Regions from separate parts of the Rhizobium sp. 05L429 genome, predicted to be linked through region 1. Evidence: predicted binding sites of a transcription regulator. Region 1 holds the regulator's gene; each other region holds the start of a gene.
What was found. Region 1 encodes LexA, which represses DNA repair genes until DNA is damaged. Its sites were predicted from a motif close to TGTTCNNNNTGTGTTCNG; they were not measured.

Region 1 (7,740 bases):
TCCCTCCCCGATTAGAGCAGAATGTCGGTGTAGAGCTCGGACGCATCCGGCTCCGGATCAGCCTGGGCGAAATCGGCGCTATCGGCGACGATATCGCGGACTTCCTTGTCGATCGCTTTCAGATCGTCTTCAGTCGCCCAGCCCTTTTCCATGACACGCAGACGGACCTGCTCGATGGGGTCCTGCTCGGAGCGCATCTTCTGCACTTCTTCCTTGGTGCGGTACTTCGCCGGGTCCGACATGGAGTGGCCGCGATAGCGATATGTCAGCATTTCCAGGATGATCGGGCCCTTGCCGGAGCGGCAATGTTCGAGCGCCTCATCGGCAGCAGCCTTGACGGCACGAACATCCATGCCGTCGACCTGGATGCCGGGGATGCCGAAGCCGGAACCGCGCAGCGAATAGTTCGACTGCGCGGTAGCGCGCGCCGTCGAGGTGCCCATGGCGTAACGGTTGTTCTCGACGATATAGATGATCGGCAGCTTCCAGAGAGCAGCCATGTTGAAGCTCTCGTAAACCTGGCCCTGGTTGGCCGCGCCATCACCGAAATAGGCGATGGATACGCTGTCATTGCCACGGTAGCGGTTTGCAAAGGCAAGGCCTGTTCCAAGCGAAACCTGGGCACCGACGATGCCATGGCCGCCGTAGAAATGCTTCTCCTTGGAGAACATATGCATGGAACCGCCCTTCCCGTGGGAATAGCCGTTGCGACGCCCGGTCAGTTCAGCCATGACGCCGCGCGCTTCCATGCCGGTAGCCAGCATATGGCCGTGGTCGCGATAGGCGGTGATAACCTGATCACCTTCCTTCTGGGCCATCTGCATGCCGACGACGACAGCTTCCTGGCCGATGTAAAGGTGACAGAAACCACCAATGAAGCCCATGCCGTAAAGCTGGCCCGCTTTTTCCTCGAAACGACGGATAAGCAGCATCTCGCGATATGCCTTGAGCTCCTCGTCCCGATCGAAATCGGCGATAGGACCGCCGTTCGATATCTTGCCTGCGGATTTCGCACTGTTTTTGCGGCTGGAAACGGTCGCGGTTTTGCGCAACGCCATTCAACCCTCCCTATGGGTTTATCGGTTCTCAGGTGGCGCGTACCATAGGGAAGAAAAATGACCACAGCAATGCCATAATTGCATGGCTCATATTCGCAGGTAAATTATTGATAAAGAACGAGAATTCTGGATTAACCTAAATTCGGTTAATTGCGGTAGTGATTGTAAATTACAATCTCGTCTGCGCGCGACATATTGAGCTGATACCGCGCCTTTTCGTCGAGCATATCCTTGTCCAGCGAGCCGTCGCTAAGAAGTGCAACCTGCGCTTCGAGATGCTCGCGCCTGGTCTTCAGCACAACCAATTCCTTCTCGCGCGCGATACGTTGGCGCTCGAACGCCTCCGTCGCACGCAGACCATAATCACCATGGATGCAATGATAGCCGAAATAGGAGAGGAACGCGACCGCCATGGCCGGAATGACGAAGCGACCGGTCTTTCTCTTCTTATGATGCTTTGTCCACATACACGCATGCTCTGTAACGCATTACCAATCCCTTCAATTTACCGCGCAGAGATTAACCGTTCATTGACTCAGACTTGACGCAACAAAAAACCCGCGCCAAGGCGCGGGTTCCAAATGCCTGATTCATAAGATCGTATTAGCCGCGAATGATGGAACGGCCGGCATACTCAGCCTGAGGGCCAAGGCCTTCTTCAATGCGGATAAGCTGATTGTACTTGGCAAGACGATCCGAGCGCGACAGAGAGCCGGTCTTGATCTGGCCGCAGTTGGTGGCAACTGCGAGATCGGCGATCGTGGAGTCTTCCGTCTCGCCCGAGCGATGCGACATGACGGCGGTGTAGGCTGCCTTGTGCGCGGTGTTGACGGCGTCGAGCGTTTCCGTCAGGGAGCCGATCTGGTTGACCTTGACGAGGATCGAGTTGGCAACGCCCATGCGGATACCGTCACGCAGACGAGCCGAGTTGGTGACGAACAGGTCATCGCCGACAAGCTGGCACTTCTTGCCGACAAGATCGGTCAGCGTCTTCCAGCCTTCCCAATCGTCTTCTGCCATGCCGTCTTCGACGGAAATGATCGGGTACTTGCCGACGAGTTCGGCGAGGTATTCGGCCATTGCGCCCGGTTCGAGCGTGCGGCCTTCGCCTTCCATTACATACTTGCCGTCCTTGAAGAACTCCGTCGAGGCGCAATCGAGGCCGAGATAGATGTCCTCACCCGGCTTGTAGCCGGCTTTCTCAACCGACTTCATGATGAAGTCGAGGGCTTCCGGAGCGCTCTTCAGGCCCGGTGCAAAACCACCTTCGTCGCCGACATTGGTGTTGTGCCCCTGGGCAGCGAGTTCCTTGCGCAGCGTATGGAAGACTTCCGAGCCCATGCGGACGGCTTCACGGATCGAATCTGCGCCAACCGGCAGGATCATGAATTCCTGGAAGTCGATCGGGTTGTCGGCATGAGCGCCGCCGTTGATGATGTTCATCATCGGAACCGGCAGAAGGCTTGCCGAAGCACCACCGACATAACGGTAGAGCGGCAGGCCGGAAGCCTCCGCGGCGGCCTTGGCGACAGCAAGCGAAACGCCGAGGATGGCGTTGGCGCCGAGGCGTGACTTGTTCGGCGTACCGTCGAGCTCGATCATGATCTTGTCGATCTGAATCTGGTTTTCAGCATCGATGCCGCCGATCGCGTCGAAGATCTCGGTATTGGCGGCTTCGACGGCCTTTTCGACACCCTTGCCGAGATAGCGCTTGCCGCCGTCGCGTAGTTCGACAGCTTCATGCGCGCCAGTCGAAGCGCCCGAGGGAACAGCCGCACGGCCCATGCTGCCGTCTTCGAGATAGACATCGACTTCGACGGTGGGGTTACCACGGCTATCGAGAATCTCGCGGGCTATGATATCGGTAATTGCAGTCATGGTTTTTTCCTGCTCGGTGGGTGGATAAATCGTTTGAAACCGTCTTAATCGAAGGTGCGCAAATTACAATGGCAGTTTGCGGCACCCTTCGGCATGCAGTTCCACTCGTCGCTATATTACGATCATGTCAGGCTTTTGACTGTCAGCCTTTAGCGATCGCGTCGAAAGCCAGCAGCTTTTCCAGAAGCCGCGGCATATCCTTGAGATAGACCATGTTCGGGCCGTCGCAGGGCGCGTTATCCGGGTCCTGATGGGTCTCGATAAAGACCCCGGCAACACCGACCGCCACGGCAGCGCGCGCGAGCGTCTCCACGAATTGCCGTTCTCCGCCGGACGTTTCCCCCTGCCCACCCGGCTGCTGGACCGAATGAGTGGCGTCGAAGATAACTGGCGCACCGGTGGCTGCCATGATCGGCAGGGAGCGCATGTCGGAGACCAGCGTGTTGTAGCCGAAGGAAGCGCCGCGCTCGCACAGCAGAATGTTCGGATTGCCACTCTGATTCAGCTTGCCGAGCACATTCTTCATGTCCCAAGGCGCCAGGAACTGGCCCTTCTTGACGTTGATGACGCGGCCCGTCTTGGCAGCAGCCACCAGAAGATCAGTCTGGCGAGACAGGAAGGCCGGTATCTGCAGGATATCAACGACCTTCGCTACTTCGGCGCATTGTTCTTCGCTGTGAATGTCGGTGAGAACCGGAATGCCGAGTTCCTTCTTGAGATCAGCGAATACTTCCAGCCCCTTCTCAAGGCCGACACCGCGTTTGCTCGACAACGAAGAGCGATTGGCCTTGTCGAAAGACGTCTTGTAGACAAGCCCTATGCCGAGCTTGGCGCACAGTTCCTTCAATGTGCCGGCCACCATGAACGCATGGTCGCGGCTTTCCATTTCGCAGGCGCCGGCGATCAGCGACAAGCGGCCGGTATTGGAGAAGGTGACCTTACCGGCGCCCTCGCCGACCGTCACCTGGGAATTGGTATTGGAGCTCATGATGTTTCCTCGAAGGCGAAGAGCACGCCCTGGCCGGGCGCGGGCTTCACCAGAATACGGTTGCCCTTGCGTGTATAGGTCACCCCGTTAGCAGCCAAATGCGCTTCTGTCACGGCAAGATCGCCCGCATGGAAAAGGATCGCCCGCCCACGCAGGCCGCGATCGGTGTCCGGCGTCGCCAGATCGAAATAGGCCTCCAGACCCGCCGGGTTCATCAGACTGATTTTTGTGTTTGCCAGAGCAACTCTCACCCCAAAACCGGTCTCATCTGCGGCGTCGGCTCTTGCCACGCCACGGACGAATTCGCCGAAGGCCGAAGGCTCGGGCGCGGCTAGAACTATCTCGGCAATTCCGGTTACGCCGTTGACGTGAGCTTCGAGCGCGCTGCGGTCAGCAGGGAGCGGATTGACGCGCTCGACGGCGAAGAGAAAGAAATCCGGTGCMCGGAGGTCACCGGCGAAGGCGAGCCGGAAGCCGGCAATGCTCTCCGTGCCATCCGGCATTTTCACGGGACGTTCGAACTGCAACACAGAACCAGCGCTAATGCCGCCTTTAACGAATCGAGCATGTTCATGCTTTGCATCCGCGGCACTGAAGGCGATAGCAGACAGGCCCTCGCTGCCGCAGCGAAAACGAAAGGCCTGATCGCGGGCTGTGAAGACATTGCCATCACGCGCCGTCCTGTCGCTCTCCTCGACACTGGCGACGCCGAGCGGCTCGAGATAGCTCCTGTCGGCGAAGAAAACGCAGGCATTTTCCGTACCGAAGGGATGGCGCGCGTCCGGAGCGACGGTGAAGCCCAGCTTGCCTAACCTCTCGCGTGCAAGGGCGATATCGGTAACCGGCAAAACGAGATGATCGATCGCAAGCGTGTCTTGGGTCATCAGCTACTCTCCAGCAATCACAAGGAGATGTGCTTCAACAAGCCTTACGAAGCAAGGCCGGACGGGCCGGGCGCCGACAAAAATAAAATTCTCAACACAATGGGGAGAAATTTTACGAAAATTTAGCCACTTGCGGAACACATATGGAACATATAGTGTCCGTTCTGGATTTGTTTCAATACTGGGGTCACACGCCGATGCTCACGCGCAAACAACAGGAACTTCTTCTTTTCATTCATGAAAGGATGAAGGAATCCGGCGTTCCGCCATCTTTCGACGAGATGAAGGACGCCCTGGATCTGGCCTCGAAATCCGGCATTCATCGGCTGATCACGGCGCTCGAAGAACGCGGCTTCATTCGCCGGCTTCCGAACCGGGCGCGTGCGCTCGAAGTCATCAAGCTGCCGGAAGCCTACAGCTCGAGCCTACAGCCAAGGCGCGGCTTTTCACCAAGCGTCATCGAAGGCAGCCTCGGCAAGCCGCAACCTGTTGCGCCTCCCGCCGCGGCAAAGTCAGCACCTGCGGCCGACAACGGCAATTCGGTTTCCGTGCCGGTCATGGGGCGCATCGCTGCCGGCGTGCCGATTTCGGCAATCCAGAACAACACCCATGACATCACCGTTCCCGCCGATATGCTTGGCTCCGGCGAACATTATGCGCTCGAAGTTCGTGGCGACTCGATGATCGAAGCCGGCATCTTCGATGGCGATACCGTCATCATCCGCAACGGTAGCACGGCCAATCCGGGTGACATCGTCGTCGCACTCGTCGATGAAGAGGAAGCGACGCTCAAGCGCTTCCGCCGCAAGGGCGCATCGATTGCGCTCGAAGCCGCAAACCCCGCTTACGAGACCCGCATTTTCCCGCCGGATCGCGTCAAGGTCCAGGGCAAGCTCGTCGGCCTCATTCGTCGCTATCACTGACCGGTGACCGGTMAACATCAGCGAATGTGTCGCTACGCCAGTCATAGGCACGGTGGCGCATCCAGGGCCGTGGTAATGCGTCGAATGTAGCGGCAACCGCAACTCCGCCATCTGTGAAACGAAGCTCGATCGAGCCTGTCTTGCGCAATGTTTCGCCGGTAAAGAGCAGAGCTCCGGATCGGCAGCCGTCAAGACGCAGACGGACAGGGGTGACGACGATATCGGCCGTATCGCAGGCAGGGCCCAGATAGGCTGCATTGTCGATAACCGTCAGTTTCTTTCCATTGCCGAGCATGATGGCGCACCAGGCACCTTTCAGGCACGAGAACCGTGACGGCGAACCGATCGCGACACGTCTTATCGATTCTCTGGCTTCATTCTGTTGATCCCGCGAGAGCTGCAGTCTTTTGCCTTCGGGCGCAGTGGGCCTGTTGGCAGCTTCCAGCATGACTGGCTTCCTGTGCTCTTCGATGGCAAGCGCCCGCTGCCATTGTTCGAAGATGAAGGCGGGTGGCTTTTCGCGGTTCGAAGCTATCGCCTCTCCATCGACAACAGCAACGAGGCTACCGTCTTCGGCAATGGCGATGTCGGGCATTGCCTCTGATGGCAGCGCCGCGACAGCAAGCGTGGAGAGAGCGACGATTGCCGTTCCGATATGCCGCAGTCGAGTTCTGAGGAGGGTCAGCAGCAGAAAACCGAAAACAGCCGTCGGGAAGTACCAACCCGGCAAACGGCCCACATCGATATTGCCACCCCAGCTCGATACCGTCTTTGCGATTGTAATCACCAGATCCAGCCCGAAGCCTGCCACATGCCATGCCCAGCCGTCCAGGCCAAAGGGCATCAGCAGCATCGCCAGCATCCCAGCCGGCATGACGATGAAGGAAATCACCGGCATGGCCGCGAGATTTGCCGGCAGGCCATAGGCTGTCAGCCGGTGGAAATGCTCGATCGAAAACAGCGCGGTAGAGAAGCCGCCAATCAGCGACGTCAGGAAAATGCCACCAAAGAAACCGCCGACCACGAAGAGGGGCTTCATGACCGGCAGGTTGGCAAAGACATTCTCCCACATCGGCCGGCCTTTCCAGAGATCGTAGCCGGCGACCAGGGCAAGTGTTGCGGCAAAGGACATCTGGAAGCTCGGCCCCAGCACCTCCGATGGCGAGATCGCAAGGATCACAAGAGCGGATAGCGCCACGTTTCTGAGGCTGATCGATGGCCGGTCAAAGAAGACGGCAACCAGCATGATGGCCATCATGATGAAGGCACGTTCGGCGGAGACGGCAAAGCCGGAGATCAGATAGTAGGCCGTCACCGCCGCGAGCGCACCGGCCGCCGCGATTTTCTTGGTCGGCCACGCCTGGGCAATGCCGGGAAAAAGGCTAAGGACGACGCGCAGGCCGACAAAAAAGATGCCGGCGGAAAGCGCCATATTGAGACCGGAGATCGCGACGATATGGGCAAGGCCGGACTGCCGCAGCGCGTCCGTCGTGTCATCCGAGATCGCCCGTCTCTCGTCGGTGACAAGCGAAGCGGCAAAGGCGCCGGTATCGCCCGGCAGGGTGGAGCGTATGCGATCGCCGATGCCACTCCTGAGGCGATAGAGCCATTCGAGTGTCGCCTCACCGACCGAGCCCGCTTGCTGTGGCTGCAAGGCAAGCTTTTTCGGCGCGCCATAGAAAAAGCCGTTGGCGCCGATGCCGTCAAAATAGGCACTGAAAGCAAAATCATTCAGGTGGGGAAGTGCGGGGCCTGCCGGAGGCGTGAGACGCGCCCTGCCCTCGATGACGTCGCCAAGCTCGAAAGGCTGCGCGGCGCCTCTCACGAGCACTGTAATGCGTTTAGGCGGACGCTTGATCTGCGGCGCGTCTGTTCCGGTGACGTCAAGAATGTAACGCCAGCGCCCCCGCCCGTCGCCTTCGCGGCGCTCGATCCTGCCTGTTACCGTTGTCGTTACGGCTGAATCGAGGATCAGGGTCTGCGCCCGCCATGTTTCGACCTGTGCCGAA
Region 2 (7,740 bases), on a different contig from region 1:
GGCGTGGTCAGCAGGCCGAGGCGGGTGGTGGCGGCAACGAGGGTGAATTTCGACAGGTCTATCTTCACCGAGCGGGCGGCCGGGCCTTCGCCGATGATGAGGTCGAGCTGGAAATCTTCCATCGCCGGATAGAGGATTTCCTCGACCGCCGGGTTGAGGCGATGGATTTCGTCGATGAAGAGAACGTCGCGCTCTTCGAGATTGGTCAGCAATGCGGCCAGATCGCCGGCCTTGGCGATAACAGGGCCGGAGGTGGAACGGAAGTTGACGCCGAGTTCCTTTGCCATGATCTGCGCCAGCGTCGTCTTGCCGAGGCCGGGTGGGCCGACGAAGAGGACATGGTCCAGCGCCTCACCGCGGTTTTTGGCGGCTTCGATGAAGATCTTGAGATTGGCACGCGCTTCCGCCTGGCCGGTGAACTCGTCCAGAGACTGCGGGCGTAGCGTCGTATCCAGGTCTTCGCCACGCTTTTCAGGCGTTATCAGGCGGGCATCGGTCATAGGGTATTTCCGTTCGAAGCTTGCTCAAGTCCATACACCAAGCGGCCTGCGTTGACACCCTGCGGGGCCATCAGCGCGAAAGTTCCCGCAGGCCAAGACGGATCAGCTTGGCGCTATCCGCATCTTCGCCGGCGGTCTTCATGGCGGCGGCAACCGCATTGGCTGCCTGATCACGCGAATAGCCGAGATTGGTCAAGGCTGAAACGGCGTCGGCAACGGGGGCTGCGGCCACACCTTCGCCGATCTCCTGCTTGAGGCCGATATTGATCGCATCGCCGGCAAAGGCAGGTGCCTTGTTCTTGAGCTCGGTGACGATACGGATCGCGACCTTGGGACCGACGCCCTGGGCGCGTGAAACGGCGGTCTTGTCCTGGAGGGCGATCGCATTGGCAAGTTCGGGAGGTGTCAGGGTCGAAAGCACCGCGAGCGCTACTTTCGCGCCGACGCCCTGCACGCTCTGCAGCAGATTGAACCATTCGCGTTCGAGCTGCGTCTGGAAGCCGAAGAGCTTAAGTTGGTCCTCGCGCACATAGGTTTCGATGAAGAGCACGCAGGCTTCTCCCGCGGAACCGAGCTTCGAGAGCGTGCGCGCCGAGCAATAGGCGACGTAGCAGACGCCGTGCACATCCACGAGCACATAGTCATCGCCGATCTCGTCTATAGTGCCTTTCAGCTTGCCGATCATGATCTTGTTCCGTCAGGGATGGGTTTCGGGTGAAATGATATCGAGCGAAAGATCAGCCGGCCATCGCCTGGCGCATACGGTTTCCACCGCGGTGATGGGCATGGCAGATGGCGATCGCCAAGGCGTCGGCGGCGTCGTCGCCCTTGAATTCGACTTTCGGCATGAGAATTTTCAGCATCATGTGGATCTGTTTCTTCTCGCCGTGACCGACGCCGATGACGGTCTTCTTTACGGCGTTCGGTGCATATTCCGACACCGGCAGGCCGGCGCGGGCAGGCACCAGCATGGCAATACCCCGAGCCTGGCCGAGCTTCAGGGTCGCTACCGCATCCTTGTTGACGAAGGTCTGTTCGACGGCGGCTTCGTCCGGCTTGTAGGAATGAACGACTTCAGCAAGGCCGTCATGCAGCTGGCAGAGGCGCGAGGCGAGATCCATGTCACCATCCGAGGTGACGGTTCCCGAGGCAACAAAACGCAGCGAATTACCGAGCGTATCGATAATGCCCCATCCCGTGCGGCGAAGGCCGGGATCGATACCGATGATGCGAATCGTGTTTTGCATGGCTCACCCTATAGCGGAGGCGAAATAAGTGCCATCGATATGTGAACAAAGCGAAAACGCGCCCTGTTTTCGGTACGGCATTTACCGGGAATTAAACCGGATGCATGAATTCTGGTCCATCAAATGTGAGAGGGGCCGGCTTCCGCAGGGCTTAAGCCTCCGATGTTCTGTTTACAGGTCAACTGGCCGGCGATTTTCCCGACTGGTGCGCCGTTCCGGAAGGGTTCGTTTTCATGGCTCAGAGATTTCAGTCCCTGTCCTTCAAGGTGATTGCCACCTTCATCCTGTTGGCCACGCTTTCGGTCGCGGTGATTGACGTCCTCGCCTATTTCGCCAGCAGCCGCGTTTCCGACGAGCAGGCACTGAAGGCGAAGGAGAGTGTGCTGATCTTCCGCGGCGACATGCTGCAGGATCAGTTCGAGCAGCTTGAGAACCAGGCGACCTCCATAGCGCGCATCGAAGCGCTGCAGATGTCGATCACTAATTTGAAAAGCGGCTGGAAGACGATGGAGAAGAGCTCCGGCGATGCGCGGGGCGAGCTGAAGAAGGTATTTATCACGAACAACCCGAATCCGGCCGACCAGCGCGAAAAGCTTACCAAGCCCGAGGGGCCGAGCGGATTTTATTATTCGAGCCACGAGAAGACGCAGGGCGAGGTGGCCCGCGATCTCACTGATACCGCCTTCAGCGATCTGCTGATCGTCGATCTCGACGGCACCGTGCTCTATTCCTACAAGAAGAACGACGACTTTGCCGAAAACCTGAAGTCCGACGCCTGGAAGGCCACCGGATCAGGCATCGCCTATGCCAAGGCGATCGAGAATACCGCGAAGGCAACCGACGATTCCGCGCCGACGGCCTTCTCCGGTCTGCGCGTCGATGCGGGCAGCGGCAACTCGGCGATCTTCTATGCCGTGCCGATCGTCAAGCTCGGCCAGGCGAAGGGTCTGATGCTGTTCAAGGTGCGCGACGACGTCGTCACCGGCATTCTAGCGAAGGGTATCGTGTCCGGCAGCACGGCACAGGCGGCGATCATTTCAGGTGACGGCTCGGCCGTCGGTCTTAATGCGTCCGGCCGGCTTGCGACGCTCGATACTGCGCAGTTCACCTTTGTGAAGGATGCGCTAGCGAGCTCGGCGATGACAGTTGCGGATTTCGATCGCGCCGATGGTGTGGCACGCGCTTATGTGCGCGGCATCGACTATCGCGGTGACCGGTTCCTCGTCGTCGAAAGCGTGCTGCTCAGCGAATTGAATGCCGGCTCCATCGAGATCGCCACGCTGCTGACCTGGATCGGCATCGGCGTTCTCGTCATCATGGCTGTTGCCACGGGGCTCATCACCAACTTTCTGTTCTCGCCGCTCGCCCGCCTTGCGGGCGTGACACGCGAAGTCGCTGACGGCAAGCTGGAAGTCGAGATCGGCAGCCAGAACCGCAAGGACGAGATTGGCACGATGGCGAAGGCGCTTGGCCGTTTCAAGCAATCGCTGATCGAAGGCCGCGAACTCGAAGCAGTGAGCGAGCAAACGCGTGCGCAGGCCGAAAGCGAACGCCAGGAGAACCTTGCGCAGCGCGAAGCCGAAGCCCGCAGCCTGCAGGACGTCGTCACGGCACTCGACGAAGGGCTTCATCATCTGGCAAGCGGCGATCTGGCCTATCAGATCGAAACCCGCTTCCCGAGCGAGCTCGAAAGCCTGCGCGTGAACTTCAACGAGGCGCTCTCAACGCTTAACGAAACGATGACGGCGATCGGCGGCAACTCGATGGCCGTCCGTGCAGGCTCCGAGGAGATGCGCACGGGGGCGGATGAACTGGCCGGCCGCACCGAGCGGCAGGCAAGCTCGATCACCGAGACGGCTAATGCGATCAGCGCCATCACCCAGTCGGTGCGCGTGCAGATCCAAAGAGCCGAGCATGCCGAGCGCATCGCCCGCGATGCCAAGAAGGAAACGGTCGGCTCCAGTCAGATCATGCGCGAGACGATTGCGGCGATGGAGGCGATCCAGACGTCTTCGCGCCAGATCAACACCATCATTTCCGTCATCGACGATATCGCCTTCCAAACCAATCTGCTGGCGCTGAACGCCGGCGTCGAGGCAGCGCGTGCCGGCGAAAGCGGCAAGGGCTTTGCGGTCGTCGCCATGGAAGTGCGCGAACTGGCGCAGCGGTCTTCGAGTGCAGCCAAGGAAATCTCCAGCCTGCTGCAGAAATCCACGCATGAGGTAGAAAGCGGTGTGGCCCTCGTCGAGAAGGCCGGGGTTGCACTGACCGGCATCGGCGGCCATGTCGAAGCCATCAACGGCCAGATCAACGAGATCATGGAGTCCACCCGCGAGGAGGCGGATACGTTACGGCAGATCAACACGTCTGTCGCCGAACTCGATTCCATGACGCAGCAGAATGCGGCTATGGTCGAGGAAACGACGGCTGCGATCCATCGTCTCGCGACGGAGGCTGTGGAAATGGACCGCCGGCTCGGCAATTTCACCCTTGGCGAAGGACATCAGCAGCATGGCGGCGACATGCACCTGCTGCGGAAACGGGCTTGATCGTATTATGATTATCCGCTTCGAAAGACCTGAGGATGCGGATGCCATTCACGCACTGACATGGGCGGCATTCGAGCCGATGCCTTATAGCAACAATACCGAGGCCCGGATCGTCAGGGATCTTCGTGCATCAGGTGACCTTGCGATATCGCTCGTTGCGGAAGAGGGCGAAGAGATCATCGGCCATATCGCGTTCTCGCCGATCACGATCGGCGGTGTCGAGGACGGATGGTATGGGCTGGGGCCGATTTCGGTGAAGCCGGAGCGGCAGCGGCAGGGCATCGGCAGAGCGTTGATCCAGAAAGGTCTGGACCTGCTGAGAGAGCGTGACGCGACGGGCTGTGCGCTGATCGGCAATCCCTCGGTCTATCGCGGCGTCGGCTTCGAAAGCGATGGAAGGCTGACTTACGGCGATCTCGAAACGCGATATGTGCAGCGGATCGTCTTCAAGGGACCGCCACCCTCCGGTGCACTGAAATTCTCTTCTGCTTTCGACGAATGACAGCCGCTTGCTACCCGTGTTTTTGTTTGCGCTGCGATTTGGAATAGCTCCATAGCGAACCTACATAGACCGCACCCCTATTCTTGCGCGGCAGGTTTCCATGGTTCCCTTTTCCATTCTCGATCTTTCCCCCGTGGCTGAAGGCACGACCATCAGCCAATCTTTCGCTGCGTCGAAGCGAATGGCTCAGAAGGCTGAGGAATACGGCTATACGCGTTTCTGGATGGCGGAGCATCACGGTATGCCCGGCGTTGCAAGCGCTGCAACCTCAGTCATTCTCGGCCAGATCGGAGCGGTGACGAAGACCATCCGCATCGGCTCGGGCGGCGTCATGCTGCCGAACCATGCGCCGCTCGTCATTGCCGAACAGTTTGGGACGCTGGAAGCTTTGTTTCCCGGGCGTGTCGATCTCGGGCTTGGCCGCGCGCCGGGAACGGATATGCGCACGGCGCAGGCGCTGCGGCGTAATCTCGATGCCGGAGCAAACAGCTTTCCCAATGATGTGGTGGAGTTGCAGCAGCTTCTCGGTACGCCGATCGAAAACCAGGCGATCCTTGCCGTACCCGGCAATGGTTCGCACATCCCGATTTGGCTGCTCGGCTCCAGTCTCTACAGCGCCCAGCTTGCGGCCATGCTCGGCCTTCCCTTTGCCTTCGCCTCGCATTTCGCGCCTGATATGCTGCTCGATGCGATCGCGATCTACCGTGACCGTTTCCAGCCCTCGGCAGAACTCGACAAGCCCTATGTAATGGTCGGCGTCATGGGCGCCGTTTCGCAAACGGACGAGGAGGCACAGTATCATTTCACTTCGGCCCAGCAGCAGTTTGTCAACCTGCGGCGCAATGTGCGCGGGCCTTTCCCGCGACCGCTCAAGGATATGGATGCTTTCTGGTCGCCGATGGAGAAGATGAATGTCGAACACACGCTGCGTTACGCCGTCGTCGGCTCGCCGGCCACGGCCGAAGCTCAGCTCAACGACTTCCTGAAGGAGACGCAGGCCGACGAGGTGATCATCTCGATGCCGATCCATGACGTCGAGGCGCGATTGAAATCGGTGGAGCTCTTTGCCGGGCTCGGTAATTTCATGCGGGCTGCGGCCTAACCAGCAGAATTCAGGCAAACAAAAACCCGGCTGAAGTGCAGCCGGGTTTTTGATTCCGTATTCGATAAGGCGTCAGGCCGAAAGCTTGGCCAGGACTTCTTCCGAGACTTCAAAGTTCGAATAGACGTTCTGGACGTCGTCATCGTCTTCGAGCGAGTCGATGAGCTTCAGCATCGACTGGGCCTTTTCTTCGTCGACCGGCACGTTGTTCTGGGCGCGCCAGACCGCCTTTACGGTATCAGCTTCACCGAGAGTGGCTTCGAGAGCCTTGGCAACGTCGCCGAGGGCTTCGAAGGCGGTTGTGATGTAGTGGCCTTCCTCATCGGTCTCGACGTCATCGGCGCCGGCCTCGATGGCGGCTTCCATGATCTTGTCGGCGTCACCCGCGGACAGCTTGTAGGTGATTTCGCCGACATGGTCGAAGGAGAAGGACACCGAGCCGGTTTCACCGAGGGCGCCGCCGGCCTTGGTGAAGATCGAGCGGACGTTAGAAGCTGTGCGGTTACGGTTGTCGGTCAGGGCCTCGACGATGATCGCCGTGCCGCCCGGGCCATAGCCTTCATAGCGGACTTCGTCATAGTTCTCCGTGTCGGCGCCGGAAGCCTTCTTGATCGCGCGGTCGATATTGTCCTTCGGCATCGACTGGGCCTTGGCGTTCTGGATCGCCAGGCGCAGGCGGGCGTTCATCGTCGGGTCGGGCAGGCCGGCCTTGGCGGCAACGGTGATTTCGCGCGCGAGCTTGGAGAACATTTTCGACCGCACGGAATCCTGACGGCCCTTGCGGTGCATGATGTTTTTAAACTGTGAATGGCCAGCCATGGCACCCCTGTTCACGTCTCATTGTTCGGAATGGGCCGCCTTATAGGATCGGAAGGGGCGATATTCAAGGAAAAAGCAGCTTTTCGATCCTTCCCTGACGGCGTGGCGGGTGGCGGAACAAAGCCGAGGAGATGACGTTTTCAACCGACGACACCAACAGGAAAGGAACGGCTATGGCAAGCTTCAGCGAAGCCCGTGAACAACCGGCACGTCAGCTCTGGGACCAGATCAACGACATCCATGCCGGCATGCTCGGCCTTTCAGGCGTCGACATGCATATGCAGCCGATGGCTCCGAATGTCGATCCGACCACCAATACGATCTGGTTCTATACCAAGACGGATGCCGAACTCGTGCAGATGATCAAACCAGGCAGCCGCGCGTATTTCTGCGTCATCGGCAAGAACCACGATTATCATGCCTGCCTGTCCGGGGTTATCGAGGTGCGTCCTGATTCCGCAAAGATCGAGGAGTTCTGGAACTCTGTCGTGGCCGCTTGGTATGAGGGCGGCAAGAAGGATCCGAAACTGACGATGCTTTCCATGCATGTCGATGATGCGGAAATCTGGGTGTCTACCGGCAGCAAGCTGAAATTCGGCTGGGAAATCGCCAAGGCCAATTTCGACGAGGAGAAGATGCCCGATGTCGGCATCAAGCGGCATCTGCAATTTGCTTGAGTCCAAAGGCCCGGCATAGAGCGCCGTGCGTCCATTCGGACGCACAAAGGACGCTCTACCTTTTTGAATCTACAGCATCAGCCCGAAAATCGATTCCGATTTTCGGGCTGATGCTGTAGTCCGGGCCCTTTTACTGCACGTCTTTCATCACATAGATCAGGGGCTTCTTCGGGAGCGTCCGCAGCGAAACGGTAATGCTGTTGTCGGGCGCATAGTTGACGTCGAAACCATTGCCGAACATCGAGACGAAGGCGTTGACCGGTGGCCCGCGGCGATGCATCGGCAGTATCAGCGATGAGCGCAGCCGTTTGATGACGCGGCTCATGCTGTCGGGTCCCATGGTC
Region 3 (7,157 bases), on a different contig from region 1:
AAGGCCTTCGCCCCGCTTCTGCGTATCTGAAATCTCGATCTTGCCATGGTCGGACGAGATCACGCCGGTATCGCCCATCTGGCCACCGGATTCACCGTAGAATGGTGTCTGGCTGACGACGATCTGCACCTTGTCGCCGGCCTTGGCCTCGGTCGCAACAGCGCCATCCTTGACGATCGCCTGCACCACGCCTTCAGCGGTTTCGGTGTCGTAGCCCAGGAATTCGGTCGCGCCGTGCTTTTCCTTGAGCTCGAACCAGACGGTCTCCGTCGCCTTCTCGCCGGAGCCGGCCCAGTGCGAGCGTGCCTCTGCCTTCTGGCGCTGCATCGCATCGGTGAAGCCGGAAATGTCGACGCCGATCTCGCGGGCGCGCAGCGCATCCTGCGTCAGGTCGAGCGGGAAGCCATAGGTGTCGTAGAGCTTGAAGGCGGTCTCACCGTCAAGCATATCGCCCTTGGAAAGGTCCGTGGTCGCGTCGGAGAGAAGCGAGAGGCCGCGCTCCAGCGTCTTGCGGAAGCGGTTTTCTTCGAGCTTCAGTGTTTCGGAGATCAGCGGCTCGGCGCGCACCAGTTCCGGATAGGCGCGGCCCATCTCCTGCACCAGCGTCGGCAGCAGCTTGTACATCAGCGGCTCCTTGGCGCCGAGAAGCTGCGCATGGCGCATGGCGCGGCGCATGATGCGGCGCAGCACATAGCCGCGGCCTTCATTAGACGGCAGAACGCCATCGGCGATCAGGAAGGCCGAGGAGCGCAGATGGTCGGCGATGACGCGGTGGCTGGCACTGCCCTCAGCCTTAGCGCCCATCGTATCCTCGATGGTGGCGATCAATGTGCGGAACAGGTCGGTGTCGAACACGCTCTGGACACCCTGGAGAACGGCGGCCATGCGCTCCAGGCCCATGCCGGTGTCGATCGACGGACGCGGCAGCGGATTGCGAACGCCGGGCTCGGTCTGTTCGAACTGCATGAAGACGAGGTTCCAGAACTCCAGGAACCGGTCACCATCCTCTTCCGGCGAGCCGGGAGGGCCGCCCCAGACATTCTCGCCCTGGTCGATGAAGATTTCCGAGCACGGGCCGCAGGGGCCGGTATCGCCCATCTGCCAGAAATTGTCAGAGGTCGGGATGCGGATGATCTTGTCGTCGGAAAAACCGGCGATCTTCTTCCACAGCGTCGCGGCTTCCTCGTCTTCGGAATAGACGGTCACCAGCAGACGGTTCTTCGGAAGGTCGAAGCCTTCGGTGACGAGCTTCCAGGCAAGCTCGATCGCATTCTCCTTGAAATAGTCGCCGAAGGAGAAATTGCCGAGCATTTCGAAGAAGGTCAGATGGCGCGCGGTATAGCCGACATTGTCGAGGTCGTTATGCTTGCCGCCGGCGCGCACGCATTTCTGCGAAGTCGTTGCCGTCGAATAGGGACGCTTTTCGAGACCGGTGAAGACGTTCTTGAACTGCACCATGCCGGCATTCGTAAACATCAGCGTCGGGTCGTTGCGCGGCACGAGCGGGCTCGATGAAACGATCTCATGGCCGTTCTTCTTGAAGTAGTCGAGGAAGGTCGACCGGATATCGTTCACACCGCTCATTTCATGCCCTTCGATGCTGCCAGCAGGCAGGTAAAACCAAATTCATCGGCTTTTATCGTTCGACCTTGCCACTGTCCAGCGAACAAACAAAACCGGCCGCATTCTCGTGAAGGAATGCGGCCGGTACGAATGTGCTTCAGTGGTCAGGGCGAATTACATGTCGCCGGMATCACCTGCATCGTCGCCGGCGTCAGGGCCGCCATTCTGTAGGAAGCGGTCGGCAATCAGGCCGGCGTTCTGGCGCAATGCCGTTTCGATCTCGCGGGCGAGATCCGGATTGTCGCGCAGGAAAGTCTTGGCGTTTTCGCGGCCCTGGCCGAGGCGCTGGCTGTTATAGGAGAACCAGGCGCCCGATTTCTCGACGATGCCGGCCTTGACGCCGAGATCGACGAGTTCGCCGGTCTTGGAGACGCCTTCGCCATACATAATGTCGAATTCGACCTGCTTGAAGGGAGGCGCCATCTTGTTCTTGACGACCTTGACGCGCGTCTGGTTGCCGATCACCTCTTCGCGCTCCTTGACCTGGCCGATGCGGCGGATGTCGAGGCGAACGGAGGCGTAGAACTTCAGCGCGTTACCACCAGTTGTCGTTTCCGGCGAACCGAACATGACGCCGATCTTCATGCGGATCTGGTTGATGAAGATCACCATGGTATTCGACTTGGAGATCGAAGCCGTCAGCTTGCGCAGCGCCTGGCTCATCAGGCGAGCCTGAAGGCCTGGCAGGCTGTCGCCCATTTCACCTTCGATTTCGGCGCGCGGCGTCAGTGCGGCGACCGAGTCGACGACGAGGACGTCGATGGCGCCGGAACGCACCAGCGTATCGGTGATTTCAAGCGCCTGCTCGCCTGTGTCCGGCTGGGAGATCAGGAGGTTCTGCAGATCGACGCCAAGCTTGCGGGCATAGACCGGATCGAGAGCGTGTTCGGCGTCGACGAAGGCGCAGATGCCGCCCTTCTTCTGGGCTTCGGCAATGGTCTGCAGAGCGAGCGTCGTCTTACCAGAGCTTTCCGGACCGTAGATTTCGACGATGCGGCCCTTCGGCAGGCCGCCGATGCCGAGCGCGATATCGAGGCTGAGCGAACCCGTGGAAACTGTTTCGATCTCGACGATGCTCTCGTTCGAACCGAGTTTCATGATCGAGCCCTTGCCGAACGACCGCTCGATCTGTGAGAGTGCCGCTTCGAGCGCCTTGCTTTTGTCCACCGATTTGTCCTCTACGAGCCGCAATGAATTCTGAGACATTCGATCCACCTTTAGGTTATTGACGCTGCTCAAGCAATGTCGCCGCTGATGCGAAGTTTGTACCTGATTTGTTCTTATTTCGCAATGGGGTTGCAAATAATTGAAAGAAAAAGGTAAAACGGCCTGTGTTCTATTTTTGTTTTATCGATGCAAAGCAACGGCTTAATAAGCCACCGGGGCTGAATGCGGGTATTTCGGAGCCTATTCGATTCGCTTTGGGAGAGCAGAAATGAGCGGCAAGATTCTCGTTCTCGGTGGCGCCCATATCGATCGTCGCGGCCGCATTGCCGGCGAGACGGCACCCGGCGCCAGCAACCCCGGGACATGGTTCGAGGAACCCGGCGGCGGTGGCTTCAATGCGGCCCGCAATCTGGCTCGACTCGGCTTCGACGTGACGATGATTTCGCCGCGCGGCGGCGACCCGATCGGCGAGACGGTGAGCGAGGCGGCCGACCTTGCGGGGATAGACGACCGMCCCTTCGTCTTCCTCGACCGCAAGACGCCGAGCTATACGGCGATCATTGAGAGGGACGGCAATCTGCTCATCGCGCTGGCGGATATGGAGCTCTACCGCTTCTTCGTGCCGCGGCGTCTGTCGATCCGCTGGGTGCGCGATGCCTTCGCCGCTACCGATTTCATTCTCTTCGACGCCAACCTGCCGGAGGAAACGGCAGCTGCGATCGTCGCAAGGGCAAAGGCGCTCGGCAAGCCGGTGGCGGCCATCGCCATCTCGCCGGCCAAGGTGGTGCGCCTCCTGCCCTGCCTCGACGGCATCGACTATCTCTTCCTCAACGAGGCCGAGGCTGCAGCCCTTGTCGGCCACCGGCCGGAGGATGCTGCCGCTTGGCCGTCCCTGCTCGGTGACATCGGCGTCAGCGGCGCGGTCGTCACCCGCGGCCAGCGCGAGCTCGTCGCCTTCAATGACCATCGTGCGCTCGTCCTACAGCCGCCGATCTCGGAGACAGTGGCCGATGTCACCGGCGCCGGAGATTCTCTGGCAGCCGGCACGCTCTCGGCCCTCATGCGTGGCCTGCCGCTGGAAGAAGCGGTGCGCCATGGCACGGCTGCAGCCGCCCTTACTGTCCAGTCACGGCACGCCGTGAACGAAAATCTCTCGCCGGATCTTATCCGCGACATGCTTTCGCTTGTCCCGGCGGCGAGAATTCTGCAATGAAGCGGCACCATCGATAAAGGGACACCGATCATGACCAAACCCATTTCGCCCCTGCTGCCGATCTCCTATTCGAAGGAAGTGGCCGCCGCCAAGCAGCGCGGCGCCCCGATCGTGGCGCTCGAATCGACCATCATCACGCATGGCATGCCCTACCCCGGCAATATCGAGATGGCGCGCAGCGTCGAATCGATCATCCGCGATCAGGGTGCGGTTCCCGCCACCATCGCTGTCATCCACGGCACACTTCATATTGGCCTTGAGGCCGCTGAGCTCGAGCAACTCGCCCAGGCGAAGGATGTCTTGAAGGTGTCGCGCGCCGATCTCGCCTTCGCCATCGCCGAGCGCCGCACGGGTGCGACGACGGTCGCCGCGACGATGATTGCGGCAGCGCGGGCCGGCATCAAGGTCTTTGCGACAGGCGGCATCGGCGGTGTCCATCGCGGTGCTGAAGAAACCTTCGATATCTCGGCTGATCTCGAAGAACTGGCCCGCACCGGCGTCATCGTCGTTTGCGCCGGCGCAAAGGCGATCCTCGATATTCCGAAGACGCTGGAAGTGCTGGAAACCCGCGGCGTGCCCGTCGTGACCTATGAGAGCGATGAATTCCCGGCCTTCTGGTCGCGCGCCTCGGGCATCCGCAGCCCGCTCACCCTGAACAGCCCGGCAGCGATCGCCAATTTCCAGACGACGCGCGAACAGCTCGGCATCGACGGCGGCATGCTGATCGCCAATCCGGTTCCGGAAGCCGACGAAATCGCCCGCGAGGAAATGGAAATCTACATCGAGCGCGCCCTCGACAGCGCCGAACGCGACGAAGTCACCGGCAAGGCGGTAACACCTTACCTGCTGAGCACGATCTTTGACCTGACGGACGGGCAGAGCTTGAAGACGAATATCGCGCTGGTGGAGAACAATGCGCGGCTTGCGGCTGAGATTGCCGTGGCGCTTGGAGAATAAGGATTGATGGGGCGGGCTAGACCCGCCCCGTTCCTGTAGACGTGTCGTGCCGGGGGACACCCCCCGCAAAAGCTTTAGCTATCCAGCGTTTCCTTCACTGCCACCGCCAGCTGCTTCAGCGAAAACGGCTTCGGCAGAAATCCGAACTTGGCCTCCGGCGGGAGGTTGCGGGCGAACGCATCCTCGGCATAGCCGGAAACGAAGATGAACTTCATATCCGGATATTTCTTGCGCAACTCGCGCAGCAGCGAAGGCCCGTCCATTTCCGGCATCACGACGTCGGAGACGACGATGTCGACCTTGCCTTCCAGCTCTTCCATGATTTCGAGGGCTTCGACGCCGGACCCAGCCTCGTGGACCGTATAGCCGCGCGTCTCCAGCATGCGCTTGCCGCCACGGCGCACCGCTTCCTCATCTTCCACGAGCAGGATGACAGCCGAGCCGGTCAGGTCTTCCGGCTGCTGGGGCTGGACCAGTTCGACAATCTGTGCGCCGCCGGCTGCAACTGCCTGATCAGCGGCTTCCCCTTCGGCCGCAACTGCCGGCTCGACGATATGGCGCGGCAGGAAGATGCGGAAGGTCGTGCCTTTGCCGACTTCCGATTCCGGCTGAATATAACCGCCGGACTGCTTGACGATGCCATAGACCATGGCAAGGCCGAGACCGGTGCCTTTGCCCACATCCTTGGTCGTGAAGAACGGCTCGAAGATCTTGTCCATGATCTCGGGCGCAATACCGGTGCCTGTATCGGTCACCTCGATCAGCACCATGTCTTCATGCGGCATGTAGGAATAGTTGAAGGCGGCGACCTCTGCGGCCGGTAGATTGCGGGTCCGCAGCGTCAGCGTGCCTCCATTGGGCATGGCGTCGCGGGCATTGACGCTGAGGTTGATCAGCACCTGCTCGAATTGCGAAAGATCGGTTTTGACCGGCCAGAGATCGCGGCCATATTCCACGTCGAGCTTGACGTTGGTGCCTGAAATCAGCCGGTCGACCAGCATGCGCAGGTCGCCGACGACATCGGTCAGGTTCAACACCGTCGGCCGCATCGTCTGCTTGCGCGAGAAGGCGAGAAGCTGGCGAACCAGCACCGCCGCGCGGTTGGCGTTGCGCTTGATCTCTATCAGGTCGGCGAAGCTCGCATCGGCAGGCCGCGCCTGTAAAAGCAGGTGGTCGGAGGACAGCAGGATTGCTGTCAGCACGTTGTTGAAATCGTGCGCGATGCCGCCGGCGAGCGTGCCGACCGCATTCATCTTCTGCGTCTGCGCCATCTGCGCTTCCAGTGCCTTCTGCTCGGTCACCTCGACGGCATAGACGATGGCCGCCTCCTCGGGCGCCTCGTCGCTCTGGTCGATGACGGCATTCACGTAGAAGCGGAAGAAACGCGCATCGTCCGTCGGCGTGCGGGAATCGATCGGCGCGATATCGCCCTGCCGGTCCTTGGCGGCGGCGAGTGCCGCGGCAAGCTGCGGCCGGTCGCTTTCCTGCACGATCGTTTCCATCAGCGCACCGCGCTCCAGGTCGTCACGCGAGACGATATTGGAGAAGAGCTTCAGGAAGGGCGCATTGGTGCGCAGGATCTTGCCATCGCCATTGACGGAGGCGATCGCCATCGGCGTGTTGTTGAAGAAGCGCGTAAAGCGCATGGCAGCCGCAGAAGCAGATTGTCCGTTCTCGCCGTCCTTGTCGCGCGTCAGCACGATCGTCCGGCTTTCACCGGGCGCCCCGTCGCGCATGGAGGTGACGCGGTGGATGATCTGCACCGGCAGGCTCTGGCCGTTCGTTTTGCGCAGGTCGAGTTCGAGCGTCACGGTCTTCTTGAAGCCCGGCTCGGCCTGCACGGACTGGATCAACGCCAGCCCCTCGCCCGCCACGAGATCGCCGATGTTCATCGAGCCCGGCATGAATTTGGTGAGGTCGAGGCCCAGCCATTCGGCAAGCGTCGCATTCAGATAGAAGATCTCGCCCTTGCGTCCGGCGGAGAAGAAGCCTGCCGGAGCGTGGTCGAGATAATCGATCGCGTTCTGCAATTCCTTGAAGAAGCGCTCCTGATCCTCGCGTTCGGCCGTGATATCGGTGATCTGCCAGATCTGCAGCGGCTTGCCGTCGCCCTCTTCCGGCGTCAAGAGACGAGCTTTCAGGCGGTACCAATGGGCGCCGGCGCTGCTTCCGGGGCCGACGGCACGCAGCAGGCGGA

Region 2: ruvC (crossover junction endodeoxyribonuclease RuvC) is a predicted target of LexA. The motif match lies at 1,789-1,806, and genes of this name have one in related genera.
Region 3: recA (recombinase RecA) is a predicted target of LexA. The motif match lies at 2,956-2,973, and genes of this name have one in related genera.

The regions. Positions count from the first base shown of each region.
Region 1 covers NZ_JBFTNV010000018.1:114,595-122,334, reverse strand. The annotation lists gene pdhA (pyruvate dehydrogenase (acetyl-transferring) E1 component subunit alpha) at 12-1,058, opposite strand; gene AC1DNW_RS19875 (FtsB family cell division protein) at 1,205-1,525, opposite strand; gene eno (phosphopyruvate hydratase) at 1,662-2,936, opposite strand; gene kdsA (3-deoxy-8-phosphooctulonate synthase) at 3,079-3,924, opposite strand; gene AC1DNW_RS19860 (VOC family protein) at 3,921-4,808, opposite strand; gene lexA (transcriptional repressor LexA) at 5,006-5,731, shown strand; gene AC1DNW_RS19850 (ComEC/Rec2 family competence protein) at 5,712-7,740, opposite strand, start outside.
Region 2 covers NZ_JBFTNV010000001.1:76,059-83,798, reverse strand. The annotation lists gene ruvB (Holliday junction branch migration DNA helicase RuvB) at 1-500, opposite strand, end outside; gene ruvA (Holliday junction branch migration protein RuvA) at 571-1,185, opposite strand; gene ruvC (crossover junction endodeoxyribonuclease RuvC) at 1,238-1,747, opposite strand; gene AC1DNW_RS00405 (methyl-accepting chemotaxis protein) at 1,981-4,296, shown strand; gene AC1DNW_RS00400 (GNAT family N-acetyltransferase) at 4,304-4,798, shown strand; gene AC1DNW_RS00395 (LLM class flavin-dependent oxidoreductase) at 4,899-5,900, shown strand; gene AC1DNW_RS00390 (YebC/PmpR family DNA-binding transcriptional regulator) at 5,973-6,719, opposite strand; gene AC1DNW_RS00385 (pyridoxamine 5'-phosphate oxidase family protein) at 6,893-7,396, shown strand; gene AC1DNW_RS00380 (MBL fold metallo-hydrolase) at 7,527-7,740, opposite strand, start outside.
Region 3 covers NZ_JBFTNV010000037.1:38,875-46,031, reverse strand. The annotation lists gene alaS (alanine--tRNA ligase) at 1-1,584, opposite strand, end outside; gene recA (recombinase RecA) at 1,738-2,829, opposite strand; gene AC1DNW_RS29405 (carbohydrate kinase family protein) at 3,059-4,003, shown strand; gene AC1DNW_RS29400 (pseudouridine-5'-phosphate glycosidase) at 4,034-4,960, shown strand; gene cckA (cell cycle histidine kinase CckA) at 5,035-7,157, opposite strand, start outside.